One region of the Brevundimonas balnearis genome, then DNA from elsewhere that is predicted to be linked to it. Evidence: riboswitches for the same ligand, from Rfam matches in the RefSeq annotation. Region 1 holds a riboswitch; each other region holds the start of a gene.
The links. A riboswitch is a leader RNA that binds a small molecule or an ion and turns the genes downstream of it on or off. The one in region 1 is predicted to bind S-adenosylmethionine.

Region 2: it holds a riboswitch for S-adenosylmethionine, as region 1 does, so the genes downstream of both, metX (homoserine O-succinyltransferase MetX) here and ACFFGE_RS02470 (TonB-dependent receptor plug domain-containing protein) in region 1, are expected to answer to the same signal.
Region 3: it holds a riboswitch for S-adenosylmethionine, as region 1 does, so the genes downstream of both, ACFFGE_RS04615 (TonB-dependent receptor plug domain-containing protein) here and ACFFGE_RS02470 (TonB-dependent receptor plug domain-containing protein) in region 1, are expected to answer to the same signal.

The regions. Positions count from the first base shown of each region.
Region 1 covers NZ_JBHLSW010000003.1:285,071-289,331, reverse strand. The annotation lists gene ACFFGE_RS02470 (TonB-dependent receptor plug domain-containing protein) at 1-2,125, opposite strand, end outside; SAM riboswitch class I at 2,200-2,307, opposite strand; gene ACFFGE_RS02465 (TonB-dependent hemoglobin/transferrin/lactoferrin family receptor) at 2,472-4,261, shown strand, end outside.
Region 2 covers NZ_JBHLSW010000004.1:141,872-146,132, reverse strand. The annotation lists gene metB (cystathionine gamma-synthase) at 1-1,019, opposite strand, end outside; gene metX (homoserine O-succinyltransferase MetX) at 1,019-2,056, opposite strand; SAM riboswitch class I at 2,134-2,248, opposite strand; gene ACFFGE_RS06420 (hypothetical protein) at 2,435-2,572, shown strand; gene ACFFGE_RS06415 (amino acid kinase family protein) at 2,682-4,261, shown strand, end outside.
Region 3 covers NZ_JBHLSW010000003.1:704,966-709,226, reverse strand. The annotation lists gene ACFFGE_RS04615 (TonB-dependent receptor plug domain-containing protein) at 1-2,216, opposite strand, end outside; SAM riboswitch class I at 2,401-2,510, opposite strand; gene ACFFGE_RS04610 (hypothetical protein) at 2,725-3,027, shown strand; gene rplI (50S ribosomal protein L9) at 3,102-3,686, opposite strand; gene rpsR (30S ribosomal protein S18) at 3,688-3,954, opposite strand; gene rpsF (30S ribosomal protein S6) at 3,970-4,261, opposite strand, start outside.

The DNA of each region.
Region 1 (4,261 bases):
ACTTGGGGGCCGCGTCCTCGAGGGTATTGCGCTCTTCCAGCCCGATCAGATCGGTCCCGAAGCCGAGCGACTGGAACTGGGCCGAGGGCGCGTCCACCGAGCGGATCTCCGTTTCGGCCCAGGAGTAGGCGCCCTGCAAGCTCAGCAGCCCGCCCGCCAGGTCCGTGCGCCAGGACGCCACCACGTCGACACCCTCGGTGCGGGTGTCGACCGCGTTGGTGAACAGGTTGACCGCCGTGACTCCCGCGATGCCGGTCTGAGCCTCGATGAAGGTCGCGACATCGTCGCCCTCCACGCGACGCGACAGGGTGATGCGGTCGTCGACATCGACCCTGTGGGCGTCGATCGTCAGACTGAGGTTCGTACCCAGATTGAACACGACGCCGCCTGTGAAGCTGAGCGACTCTTCGGCCTGGAGCGGCTCGGCCCCGAGGGCTTGGCCGATGGCGCTGCCGGGCGGGACGGTGCGTACGGTCACCAGGGCCCCGCCGGCTCCCCGGTCGCTGACTGCGGACTGGAAGCCGGTCTGGCTGAGCGAAGGCGCACGGAAGCTGTTGGAGACCGAGCCGCGCAGGGCCACCGCGTCGGTCAGGGCGTAGCGCGCCGCCAGCTTGCCCGCCACGGCATCGCCGAAGTCGGAATAGTCCTCGAACGGGGCGGACGCATCGACGAACAGCCGGTCGGTCAGGTCGGCCGAGACCTCGACATAGGCGCCCCAGACATCGCGATCGATATCGACCGTGTCCTCCGGCCGCAGCCCCGGCGCCGCTTGGCTGTTCGCAGGCCGATCAGTCAGCGGCCCGGCGGCGTAGCAGGCCGGATCGCCCGCGCCCGTCTCGAAGGTCTCACGGCGAACCTCCAGGCCGGCGGCGACCGACACCGGAGAGGCCAGACCGGACACGGCGAAGCCCCGGGTCACGTCCAGATTGGCGGCCAGCAGGTCGGTCCGATAGTCGCCGAGGTCGAAGGACGTCGGACTGGCGGCGCCGAGCGAGGCGTTCAGCGAATTCTCCAGGCCGAAGTCATATTCGCTGACGCCGTAGTTGAGCCCCAGGTCCAGGTCCCAGCCCGCCGCAACCGTCCGCCAGCCGCCGGCCAGCTGCACGTCGGTGCTGTCCACCACCGTGATCGGCCGATAGCCGTCGGGATAGATGTCGCGGATGTTTCCGGAGCTGTCGGGGAAGCGGAAGAAGCCCGTACCTCGACCCTCGCGGTCGTCGAAGGTGCCGAAGGCGTAGAGGCTGGAACGTTCCGACAGCGGAACCTCGGTGTTGAACCACCCGCTCAGCTGTTCGACCTCCGGATCGCCGGCGCGGAACAGGCTCTGACCCTCCAGCGCCAGGTTGTCGGCGGTCTGATCCTCGAAGAAGGGCAGGACGCCCGGTCCGCCACGTTCGGTCTCTTCGCGGGTCTTGTGCTCGCCGCCGAAACGGAAGAAGCCGCCGCCATCCAGGCCCCAGCCGTAGTCGCCGGTCAGCACCAGCGTCTCGCCGTCGGTGATCTCGTCGTCGAAGGGCTCGAAGTCGGTGACGTGAGCGCCGTAGGTGGCGCTGAAGCGGCCGCCGGTCACGCGCGAATCGTTCAGCCGCACGTTCACCACGCCGGCGATCGCGTCAGAGCCGTACTGGGCGCCTGCGCCGTCGCGAAGGATCTCGATCCGGCCGACGGCCGAGGCCGGAATGGCGTTGAAGTCGACGGGCGTCGTCCCCTTGCCGATCTTGGACTCCAGATTGACGATCGCGGTCGTGTGCCGCCGGCGACCGTTGACCAGGACCAGGGTCTGGTCGGGCGACAGGCCGCGCAGCTGGGCCGCCCGGACGACATCGGCCGGACCGGAGTTGGACTGTCGCGGGAAGTTGAACGAGGGCGCCAGCACCTGCAGCGCATAGCCCAACTCGCCGCCGACGGCGGCCGCCTGGGTGATCTGCTCGTCCGTCAGCACGTCGACGGGCGACGCCGTCTCCAGGCGGCTACGCTGCGCGGTTCGGGAGCCGGTGACGACGACCTCGTCGACGGTCGCTACCGGGTCCTGCGCCGCCGGCGTCTGGGCCTGGGCGACCGACGCCAGCACGCACGAGGCCGCGCTGACCAGAAGGGCGGCGCGCTTTGAAGTTCGATGGGTCATGGGATCCCCCGTTTCAACCTCGCTCGCGAGGCTCCGGCGGTGGATCGATCAGCGGCAAGCGTCAGCCGGCGCCGCCCTCATCTCTCGCGACCCGAAGGTCCCGCAGGAGTTGGCACCTTTCGCTGGAGGCGGAGGTTGCCCCGACGTCTAAGGGCCTGTCCCTCGGTCGGTCTCGATGAGCACCGCGATGGTGCAACGCACAAGCTGAGCCTTCAATGGGGAAGACGTCTCGGGGGTCTAGGCGGGCCGTTGCCGCCGTGCTCGCAGCACAGCTTGCCTCTATCGCGATTGACTCTGCGAGTCGTTCGCATATAAGCGGCCGCCTCAGCCAGTTCAGGGGATCCCCATGCGTCACTTCCTCCTCGGCGCCGCCGCGTCCGCCTTCATTTTGCCCGCCGCCGCACTCGCCGGCGAGCCGGGCGTCGATCCGTCCGCGTCGGATCCGGTGACTGTGCGCGAGGTGGTGGTCACCGCCAGCCGTACCGAGCAGGACCCGATCGAGGCCCCGGCGACGGTCAGCGTCACGACGCAGCGCGAGATCGAGGACGGGCTATTCACCGACATCAAGGATCTGGTCCGCTACGAGCCGGGCGTCTCTGTGCGCAGCGCGCCGGCCCGCTTCGGCGCCGCCTCCGGCTCCACCGGCCGGGACGGCAACGCCGGCTTCAACATCCGCGGCCTCGAGGGCAACCGGGTGCTGATCCAGGTGGACGGGGTGCGCCTGCCCGACGCCTTCCTGTTCGGGCCCCAGGCCGTGGGCCGCGGCGACTATGTCGATCTGGGCCTGCTCAAGTCGGTGGAGATCCTGCGCGGTCCGGCCTCGGCCCTGTACGGCAGCGACGGCGTCGCCGGCGCGGTCAGCTTCATCACCCAGGACCCGGCCGACCTGCTGGGCGGGGAGCGGGCTTTCGGGGCCCGCGCCCGGGTCGGCTACGCCTCGGCCGACGAGAGCACCTCCACCGGCCTGACCCTCGCCGGCCGCACCGGCCCCTGGTCGGCCATGCTGGCCTGGACCGGCCGCGACGGCGTCGAGCAGGAGACGCAGGGGACCGACGAATCCCCCGACGCCCGCCGCACCGCCGCCAATCCGCAGGAGATCAGCGGCGACAGCTGGCTGGGCAAGCTGGTGTTCCAGCCAAACGCCGCCCACCGCTTCCGCCTGACCGCCGAACTGCAGGACCGTGAGGTTCTCACCGAGGTGTTCAGCGGCCGGGCCGCGCCGGTCGCCGCCCCGGCGGTGCCGCCGACCACGGCGGTGATCGACCTCGACGCCCGCGACACCACCGAGCGCACCCGGCTGGCGCTCGATCACACCTGGCGGCCGGCCTCGGGCCCGGTCGAGGAAACCCACCTGACCGTCTATCACCAGGACGCCGAAGTCGTTCAGTTCGCCGCCGAGGACCGCAACGGCGCCGCCGACCGCACCCGGCTAAACACCTTCCACAGCGAGGTCGTGGGCTTCAGCGGCCAAGCCCGGCTGGGCTTCGACGCCCTCGGCATTCGTCACCGCGTCACGATCGGGGCGGACGCCTCGGAGACCACCCAGGAAGGGATCCGCGACGGGACCGTGCCGCCGTTCGGCGAGACCTTCCCCGCGCGGCCCTTCCCGCTGACCGACTACCGGCTCGCCGGGGTGTTCATCCAGGACGAGATCCGGCTGCTGAACGGGCGCCTGAGCCTCTACCCGTCGCTGCGCTACGACGCTTTCGAGGTCGAGCCGACGGCCGACGCCCTCTATGTCGGCGCCACCGAGTCGACGAGCGACAGCCGCCTGACGCCGCGCATCGGCGCGGTGTTCTGGGCCACGCCGGTGCTGGGCCTGTTCGCCAACTACGGCGAGGGCTTCCGCGCCCCGGCGCCCTCCGAGGTCAACAACGGCTTCTCCAACCCGTCGTCGGGCTACATCTCGGTGTCGAACCCGAACCTGGAGCCGGAAACCAGCAAGACCTGGGAGGCGGGCGTCCGCCTGCGCGACCTCGACCTCGGCGGCGCCCGGGTGCGAGGCAGCGCCACTGTGTTTTCAGGGGAGTATGAGAACTTCATCGAGCAGGTGATGCTCAGCCGTCCCTTCCCGACAACGTGCGGGACCTTCGCCCTGTGCTTCCAGTACGTGAACCTGGCCGAGGTGGAGATTCG
Region 2 (4,261 bases), on a different contig from region 1:
GCCGGGTGGGCGATCAGGCTTTCCACCCCGCCCAGGGATTCCGCCAGGGTGAAGACCTGGAGCGTCTCGACCAGCGCGCGGACCGCTTCGGTCCCGCCGTTCAGCTCGACGCTCAGCATGGCGCCGAAGCCGGTCTGCTGGCGCCGGGCCAGGGCATGGCCGGGGTGGCTGGGCAGGCCCGGATAGTGGACCGCCTTGACCGCCGGATGCACGATCAGCGCCTCGGCGACGGCCTGCGCCGACCGCTGCTGCTGCTCCAGGCGGGGAAACAGAGTGCGCACTCCACGCAGAGTCAGATAGGCGTCGAACGGCGAGCCGGTGACGCCCAGACAGTTGGCCCACCAGGCGTAATGTTCATGGTCCGCCGGATCGGCCGAGATCAGGGCCCCGCCGACCACGTCGGAATGGCCGTTGATGTATTTGGTGGTCGAATGCACGACCACGTCGGCGCCCAGCCGGATCGGCTGCTGCAGGGCCGGCGACAGGAAGGTGTTGTCCGCGATCACCTTCGCCCCCGCCGCGTGGGCCAGGCGGCAGATGCGCTGGATGTCGACGATGCGCAGCAGCGGGTTGGAGGGGGTCTCGACGAAGACCAGCTTCGGGCCCTCGGCCAGGGCCGCCGCGAGCGCCGTCTCGTCGTTCTGGTCGACGAAGACGACCCGGAAATGGCCCTTCCTCGCCCGGGCGCACAGCAGGCGGTGGGTGCCGCCGTAGAGGTCGTGCGGCGCGACCAGCAGGTCGCCGGGCTCGAGCGGCGACAGGGAGAGATCGACCGCCGCCATGCCCGTCGCGGTGACGACGCAGCCGGCGCCGCCCTCCAGCCCCGCCAGGGTCTCGGCCAGCACGTCGCGGGTCGGATTGCCCGAGCGGGTGTAGTCGTAGCGCCGCTTCTGCTCGAACCCGGCGAAGGCGTAGTTGGACGACAGATACAGCGGCGGCATCACCGCGCCGTGGGCCGGGTCCTGGTCGACGCCGCTGCGGGCGGCGAGGGTGCGTGGATCGGGGCGGCGGTCGCTCATCAGACGATCTCCTTGAGCGCGGTGCGAAGGACGTCGCCGACCAGCGCGTCCTCCTTCAGGAAGGCGTCATGGCCATACAGCGACGGCGCCTCGACGAAGCGGAACAGCAGGGGGAGGCGGGCGGCGAGCTCGCGCATGTCCTCGATGGGCACCAGCCGGTCCGAGGTGAAGCCGACGAGCGTGGTCGGCACGGTCACCGACTCCGGCTGCACCGCGTGGCGGTCGATCGAGTCCGACAGGCTGATCCAGCGGGCCGGGGTGGTGTGCTTGCGATAGGCCCGGCCGCGCGCCACCAGATAGTCGCAGACCGGATAGGCCTGACCCGCCCGGGCCGGGGCCTCGACCTCGAAGCGGGCGTCGAACTCGTCCGCGGTGCGATAGGTGGTCATGGCCAGCTGGCGGGCCAGCGCCACGCCGTCCTCCGGGCGACCCGCGGCCTCGGCCAGCTCGAGGATCCGCCGCTGGACGCCGCGCCAGGCGATCGCCAGCGGATGGGCGCGGTGGGCGGCGGACACGACCAGCAGCTGCTCGACCCGGGCCGGGAACAGGACGGCGAAGGCCAGGGCGATCATGCCGCCGTAGGAACAGCCGACGAAGGCCGCCAGCCGCTCGATCCGCAGGTGATCGAGGACCAGCGCCAGCAGCCGCGCCTGATCCCGCGTGGTGATGGTCACGGCCCGGTCCAGGCCCTCCGCGCCCGGGGCGAAATCGAAGGCGAGGACCTGGAGCCGGTTGAGGTCGATGGGGCAGCGCGGACCCACGGCGCCGGACCACCAGCCCAGGCCGTTGGTCTCGGTGCGGTGCACGAAGCGCCCCGAAGAGATGCCGCCGGCCACCGCGACCACCGGGGCGCCGGCAGGGCCGTGCAGGCGGGCGAGGATCGCGGATTGAGGAAGCCGGTCGCCGGACTCCAGCCGGAAATCGGCGGGGATCGGCACGCGCGCGTCGACGGCGTCCTCACGCCGGGAGGCGGGGCGGGGGCGGGCCCGACAGAGGGGCTCCAGATCGGTCTGAGGGTCGGCGAAGGCCAGGGTCATCGGGTCGTCCACATCGTTCAGCCCGACAAGGCTCGTGCGGCGACAGACCCGTGGACGCGTCGCCTGATCGACGCCTCCACCCATCTCTCGGAAGGCCGGCGAGGCCTCCGCAGGAGTTGGCACCGTTTCGGGCGGAACCCGATGGTTGCCCCGGCGTCAAAGGGCCTATCCCTCAGCCGGTCTTGATGAGCTGACCCTAGACTGTTCGCAGGTGCGGCGGCGGTCAAGCGCAAAAATCGACTAATCTCGCCCCACATATCCGCGCGATCACCGGCGATGGACTGAGCCGAAGTCCTGTCGCGCAAGTTTCATGCTTGGCGGGTTGACAGGCCGTCGCGCTCGCGGTCATGCTGACGGCAGACCTGAACGGAGCGTCCCGTGGCGCGCGCTGACCACATCACCGGCCTGACGATCGCCCTCGCGGCGACGGGCGCCGGCGTGCGCGGCCTCACCTCCGGTCTCATCGGCGGCGGTATGACCACCACCACCATGCCCTCCGGGGCGGGGACAGGTTAGCGCACGCCGAACCCAGGCAAGCGACAGACCCGACCCCCGCCCGGCCCCGCCAGGCGGGGTTTTTCACGTCCCATCCCCGCCGCCGCCAACGACCTTCCGGAGCCTCCCGATGTCCCCCCTCGATCTGATCGACCGACCCGCTTCCGCCCGACTTCGCGTCGCCGACAAGCCCGCCCCCGCCGCGGAGGTGGTGGTGCTGAAGTTCGGCTCGTCCGTGCTGCGCGGCGTCGAGGACGCGCCCCGCGTCGCCTCGGAGATCTACCGCCACGTGCGCGAGGGCCGTCGGGTGGTGGCGGTGGTCTCGGCCCTGGCCGGTGAGACGGACCGGCGGCTGGCGGAGGCGCGCGGCCTGGGCCTGGCGCACGACAACGACCTTCTGCCGGCCTATGTGCTGGGCGGCGAGGAGAAGGCGGCGGGCCTGCTCGCCATCGCCTGCGACCGGATCGGCCTGGACGTGGAGGCGCTCGGCGTGCGCGAACTCGGCCTGAAGGCGGTGGGCGCGGCCGAGCACGCGCGGCCCGTCGGGGTCGAGGGCGGGCGTCTGGCGGAGGCGCTGGCCCGCCGTGAGGTGGTGATCGCCCCCGGCTTCGGCGCGGTGCGGCCGTGCGGGCGGCTGGCGCTGCTGGGTCGGGGCGGCACCGACCTGACGGCGGTGGTGATCGCCTCGGCGCTGGGGCTCGATCACGTGCGGCTGGTCAAGGACGTCGACGGCCTGTTCGACCGCGATCCCAACGGCGCCGATCCGGCGGCGCTGCGGTTCCAGGCCTGCGACTGGGCGACGGCGAAACGGGTGGGCGGTAGGCTGGTCCAGGCCGACGCCCTGGAGCTGGCCCAGGCCGAGGGGCTGGAGATCGTCGTCTCGGCGCTGGGCTCGTCCGGCGGGACGCGGATCGGCGCCCGACTGGAGGCCCCGGTCGCGCCGCTTGAGGATCGGCCGGTTCGGGTCGCCATCGCCGGCTGCGGCGTGGTCGGCGGGGGGCTCTACGCGCGGCTGTCGGCGGACCCGAGGTTTCAGGTGGTCGGCGTCCTGGTGCGCGATCCCGCGCGACCGCGTGACGTGGCGGTGGACCCGGCGCTGCTGACGACCCGCGCCGACGACCTCCTCGCGCGCGAGCCGGAGATCGTGCTCGAGGCCCTGTCCGACGGCCGCGCCGGCCATGATCTGATCGTCAAGGCGCTGGAGCGGGGCCTTCGCGTCGCCAGCGCCAACAAGCAGGCGATCAGCCTGGACCCCGCGGGCCTGCAGGCGCTGGCCGAGCGGTCGGGCGCACGGCTCGCCTATTCGGCGGCGGTCGGGGGCGGCGTGGCCATGATCGAGACGCTGCGCAAGGCGCGCGAGGCGGGCCCGATCGCCGGGTTCGAAGCGGTGCTGAACGGCACGGTCAACTTCATGCTCGACCGGCTGGACCAGGGCGCCCCGTTCGATCAGGCGTTGGCGGAGGCGCGCGCGGCGGGCTTCGCCGAGGAGGACCCGTCGGCGGATCTGGAGGGCCACGACTCCGCCGCCAAGGTCCGGCTGCTCGCCTACGAAGCTTTCGGACGGTTGCCCGAACACCTGCCGCTCGACGCGCTGAACGCCGCCTCGCCGCCGCGCGAGGCCGGCGTGCGCCAGATCGGGGCGTGTCGCTCGATCGGCGGCGTCCTGGGGGCGGAGGTGCGCCTCAAGCCGGTCGAGGAGCCGCTGTTTCT
Region 3 (4,261 bases), 420 kb from region 1:
AGGTCGATCACCGTCTTGTCGCCGGTGAAGTAGTCGTTGGCCGCCGTCGTGCCCGGCTGGGTCACGCTGGCGTAGTAGGTGGCCCGCGCCGAGGCGCCCCACCTGCCGTAGTCCCAGTCCACCGAACCGGCGACCTTGGTGTCCGGCGTGCCTTCCTCGAAGGTCAGGATGCGCTGGCGGTTGAACAGCGTCGGCGCCGGGTTGAGCACCGAGGTGGTGGTCGGCACCTCGGTCACGGTCACGTCGTTGAAATTGGCGGCGACGGTGAAGTCGAACTCACCCAGGGTGTCGGTGTTCAGCCGGTAGCGGCCGACGATGTCCACGCCCTCGGTTTCGGTCTCCACGCCGTTGATGAAGAAGCGGGCGGCCTGGATCCCCAGCGGATCGAGCAGCGCCGCGACCTGCGGGCTGAAGGTCCGGGTGATGTTCTCCGACAGCGCGATCTGGTCCTCGATCTCGATGCGATAGGCGTCGATGGTCAGGTCGAAGTCGCCCAGGCGGATGACGGTCCCGAGCGAGTAGTTCGTCGAGCGCTCCGCCTCGAGGGGCTCGGCGCCGAGGATGCGCGCCACGCTGCTGGTGGCGGGGAAGGTGCCGGTCTCGACCACCTGGCCGTTCTGGATGACCGAGGAGGTGGCGGTGTAGAAGCTCTGCTGCAGCGACGGCGCGCGGAAGCCGGTGGAGATCGAGCCCCTGATCGCGAAGGCCGGGCTGAAGTCGTAGCGGGCCGAGAGCTTGCCGGTCTGGCTGTCCCCGAAGTCCGAATAGTCCTCGACGCGCACCGCGCCCTGCACCGTCAGCTTGTCGGTTAGCGGCAGTTCGGCTTCGGCGTAGACGCCGACGGCGTCGCGGTCCTCGTCGACCTCGTTGGACGGCTGGAAGCCGACGAAGCCCTGGGCCCCGCCCGCCAGCGCGGTGTTCCCTCCGAGCGGGCCGCGGTTGTAGCTCTCGGGCTGGCCGGCCTTGATCTCATAGGTCTCGCGTCGGGCCTCCAGACCCCAAGCCAGGGTCAGGGGACCGGACAGGCCGACCTCGAACCCGCGCACGAAGTCGGCGCCGAAGACGAGCTGGTCATAGATGGTCTCGCCCGAGTCGAAGCTGGTCGGGGAGTCGGCGCCGTAGGTCGAGTTCAGCGAGTTCTCGGTGCGGTACTCAAGGGCGTTGCGGCCATAGACCAGGCTGAAGTCCGCCTCCCAGCCTCCGATCTGACCGCGTAGGCCGCCGGCGAGCGAGGCGTCCTGGGAGTTGATGGCGATCAGGGGCAGGAAACCGTCGGGGTAGATGGCGGCGACGTTGTTCACGTTGTCCGACAGGCGCGGGAAGGCGGCGCTTTCGCTGTCGCGCTCCTGGTAGCCGGCCCAGCCGTAGACGTCCCAGGCGGCGTTCAGGGCGGCGCCCGCGTTGGCGAAGACGGTGATCTGCTCGACCTCGGGGTCGCCCAGGCGGGCGGTCACGGCGCCGCCGGCGGCGGGACGCGGATCGAAGTCCGAGCGACCGGTCGGGTCGCGCTGGAGATACTCCGCCGATAGGGTCAGGAAGCCGTCGGCGCCGAGGCCGAAGCCCTGCCAGCCGGAGACGGTCAGGGTCTGGCCGTCCTCCTCGTCGCGGCTGCCGCGCGCGGTCTCCACCTCGGTGAAGTACTGGCCGTAGGTGACGTTCAGGCCGCCGCCGGAGCGGGCCTCCTTGAGCCGCAGGTTGACGACGCCGGCGATGGCGTCGGAGCCGTACTGGGCCGAGGCGCCGTCGCGCAGCACCTCGATGCGGTCCAGAGCGCCGGTCGGGATGGCGTTGAGGTCCACCGAGGCCGCGCCCCGGCCGACCGAGCCGTTGACGTTGACGAGCGCCGAGGCGTGGCGGCGCGTGCCGTTGACCAGCACCAGCGTCTGGTCCGGCTGCAGGCCGCGCAGGGTCGCCGGACGGATGGAGTCGGTGCCGTCGGTCACGGACGGGCGCGGGAAGGTGAGGGAGGGCACCGTCTGGGCGAGCGCCGCGGCGAGCTCGGTGGTGCCGCGGTTCTCGAGGGTCTCGGCGGTGACGACGTCGACGGGCGCGAGGGTGTCGAGACGCGAGCGATTGGCCACGCGCGTGCCGGTGACGACGATCTCCTCGACCTCGGTCGCCTGGGGGTCGGGGGCGGACTGGGCGAGGGCGCCGCCGGCGCTGAGCGCCAGGGCGGAGACCGCGAGCGTGAGGACGCTACGGGTGTTGCGGATCATGGATGTCATCCTTCGATGAGACGAGCCGCCGGCGTCAGGACCGGTCGGGCGTTCGGGGAGGGATGAAGGACGCGTCCCGCGATCGGCGCAGCATAGGGTCGGGTCATGGCGGTCGCCTCCTTCAACGCATCGAGGCTCGCCGCGTGACGGAGGTGCGAATACGGACCACGAGCAGGTTCCGCACCGCCCATCTGTCGCAAGACCCGAAGGTCTACGCAGGAGTTGGCACCTTGCGGTTTCCCGTAGGTTGCCCCGGCGTCCAAGGGCCTGTCCCTCAGCCGGTCTCGATGAGCATGGCCATATTGCGGTGCGAAATGCGGCGCGCAAGAGGAATCTGTGACGCTCGGATGACCGGCGGACGTCAGATGAGTGTTCGGCGCCACAGGATCATGGATGTGACCGCGACCGCTACTCGCGACGGCGGCCCGTGTCGGACGCCGCCCATGTCGGGCCGGAGATATTGTTTTAGGTTCTCTCGAGCGGACGCTCTTTTCCAGAGGTCGATGACATGCGCGACGAGGCGCGATGCCTTGAGATTCAGGGGATTACTGTGACGCCGCGGGCGGGCGGCGCGGCGATCTCGTTCGACCTGGCGGTCTCCAGCCCCTACCGCCGGCCGGATTTCGACGCCTGGGCCTGCGACGTGATCTGGTCCCGCGAGGACTGGCGCGACCACCCGATCTTCGGGGCCACGCCGTTCCAGGCCGTGCAGCTCGCCGTGCGGTTCGCGGAGACGCGGCTTCGGCACGAACTCGACCGGGCCGAAGTGACCGTCGACGGCGCGCCCGCCGTCTTCGACGAGGTCGTCTAGCCTCGCTCCCGACAAAAAAGGGCGCGGCCGTTTCCGACCGCGCCCTGATCTTCAGGCCGTCACGAAGGGACCGATCAGGCCTCTTCGGCGAAGGCTTCCTGCTGGCCGGCGCCGCCTTCGATGAGCTCCTGGGCGGCCTGTTCGGCGGCCAGACGCTCGTCGGAGAACTGCGAGGCGATGACGTCCTCGCCCCTGGCCTGACGCTCGGCCTCGTCGGCGGAGCGGGCCACGTTCACCTTGACGGTGGCGCGGACCTCGGCGTGCAGGCGCACCAGCACCTCATGGACGCCCAGGGTCTTGATCGGGATGTGCAGGATGACCTGCGACTTCTCGACCTTGCCGCCCTCGGCCTGGATCGCCTCGGCGACGTCGCGACCGGCGACCGAGCCGTAAAGCTGGCCGGTTTCGCCGGCCTGACGGATCATGACGTAGGTCTGACCGTCGATCTTGTCGGCGATCTTCTGGGCCTCGGCCTTGTTCTTCTCGTTGCGCTGCTCGATGGCGGCGCGTTCGACTTCGAAGGCCTTGAGGTTGGCGGACGTGGCCCGGCGCGCCTTGTCGCGCGGCAGGAGGAAGTTGCGGGCGAAGCCGTCCTTGACGGTGACGACGTCGCCGATGGCGCCGAGGTTCTCGACGCGTTCGAGCAGAACGACCTTCATCTTACTTCACCACGTACGGCAGGAGGGCGAGGTAGCGGGCGCGCTTGATCGCCTTGGCCAGCTCGCGCTGCTTCTTCTGGGAGACGGCGGTGATGCGCGAGGGCACGATCTTGCCGCGTTCGGAGACGTATCGCTGGAGCAGCTTCACGTCCTTGTAGTCGATCTTCGGCGCGTTGGCGCCCGAGAACGGGCACACCTTGCGGCGACGATAGAAGGGGCGACGGGCCGGGCCGGAGCCGACCGGAGTGCCGGGGGTCGTGTCGGTCATGATCGGTGTCCTTCCTTAGGCCGCGGCGTCTTCGTCGAAGCCCGGACGCGGGCCGCGTTCACGCTCGCGCTCGCGTTCGCGCTCACGACGCGCGAGCAGCGGCGACAGCTCGAGGTCGAGCTCCTCGACGCGGACCGTCAGCCAGCGCAGCACGTCCTCGTTGATCGAAAGCTGACGCTCGACCTCGGCCATGGCGGCCGGCGGGGCGTCGATGGCGAGGAGCGAGTAGTGCGCCTTGCGGTTCTTCTTCACCCGATAGGTCAGGTTGCGCAGACCCCAGTACTCGATCTTGGCGACGGAGCCGCCG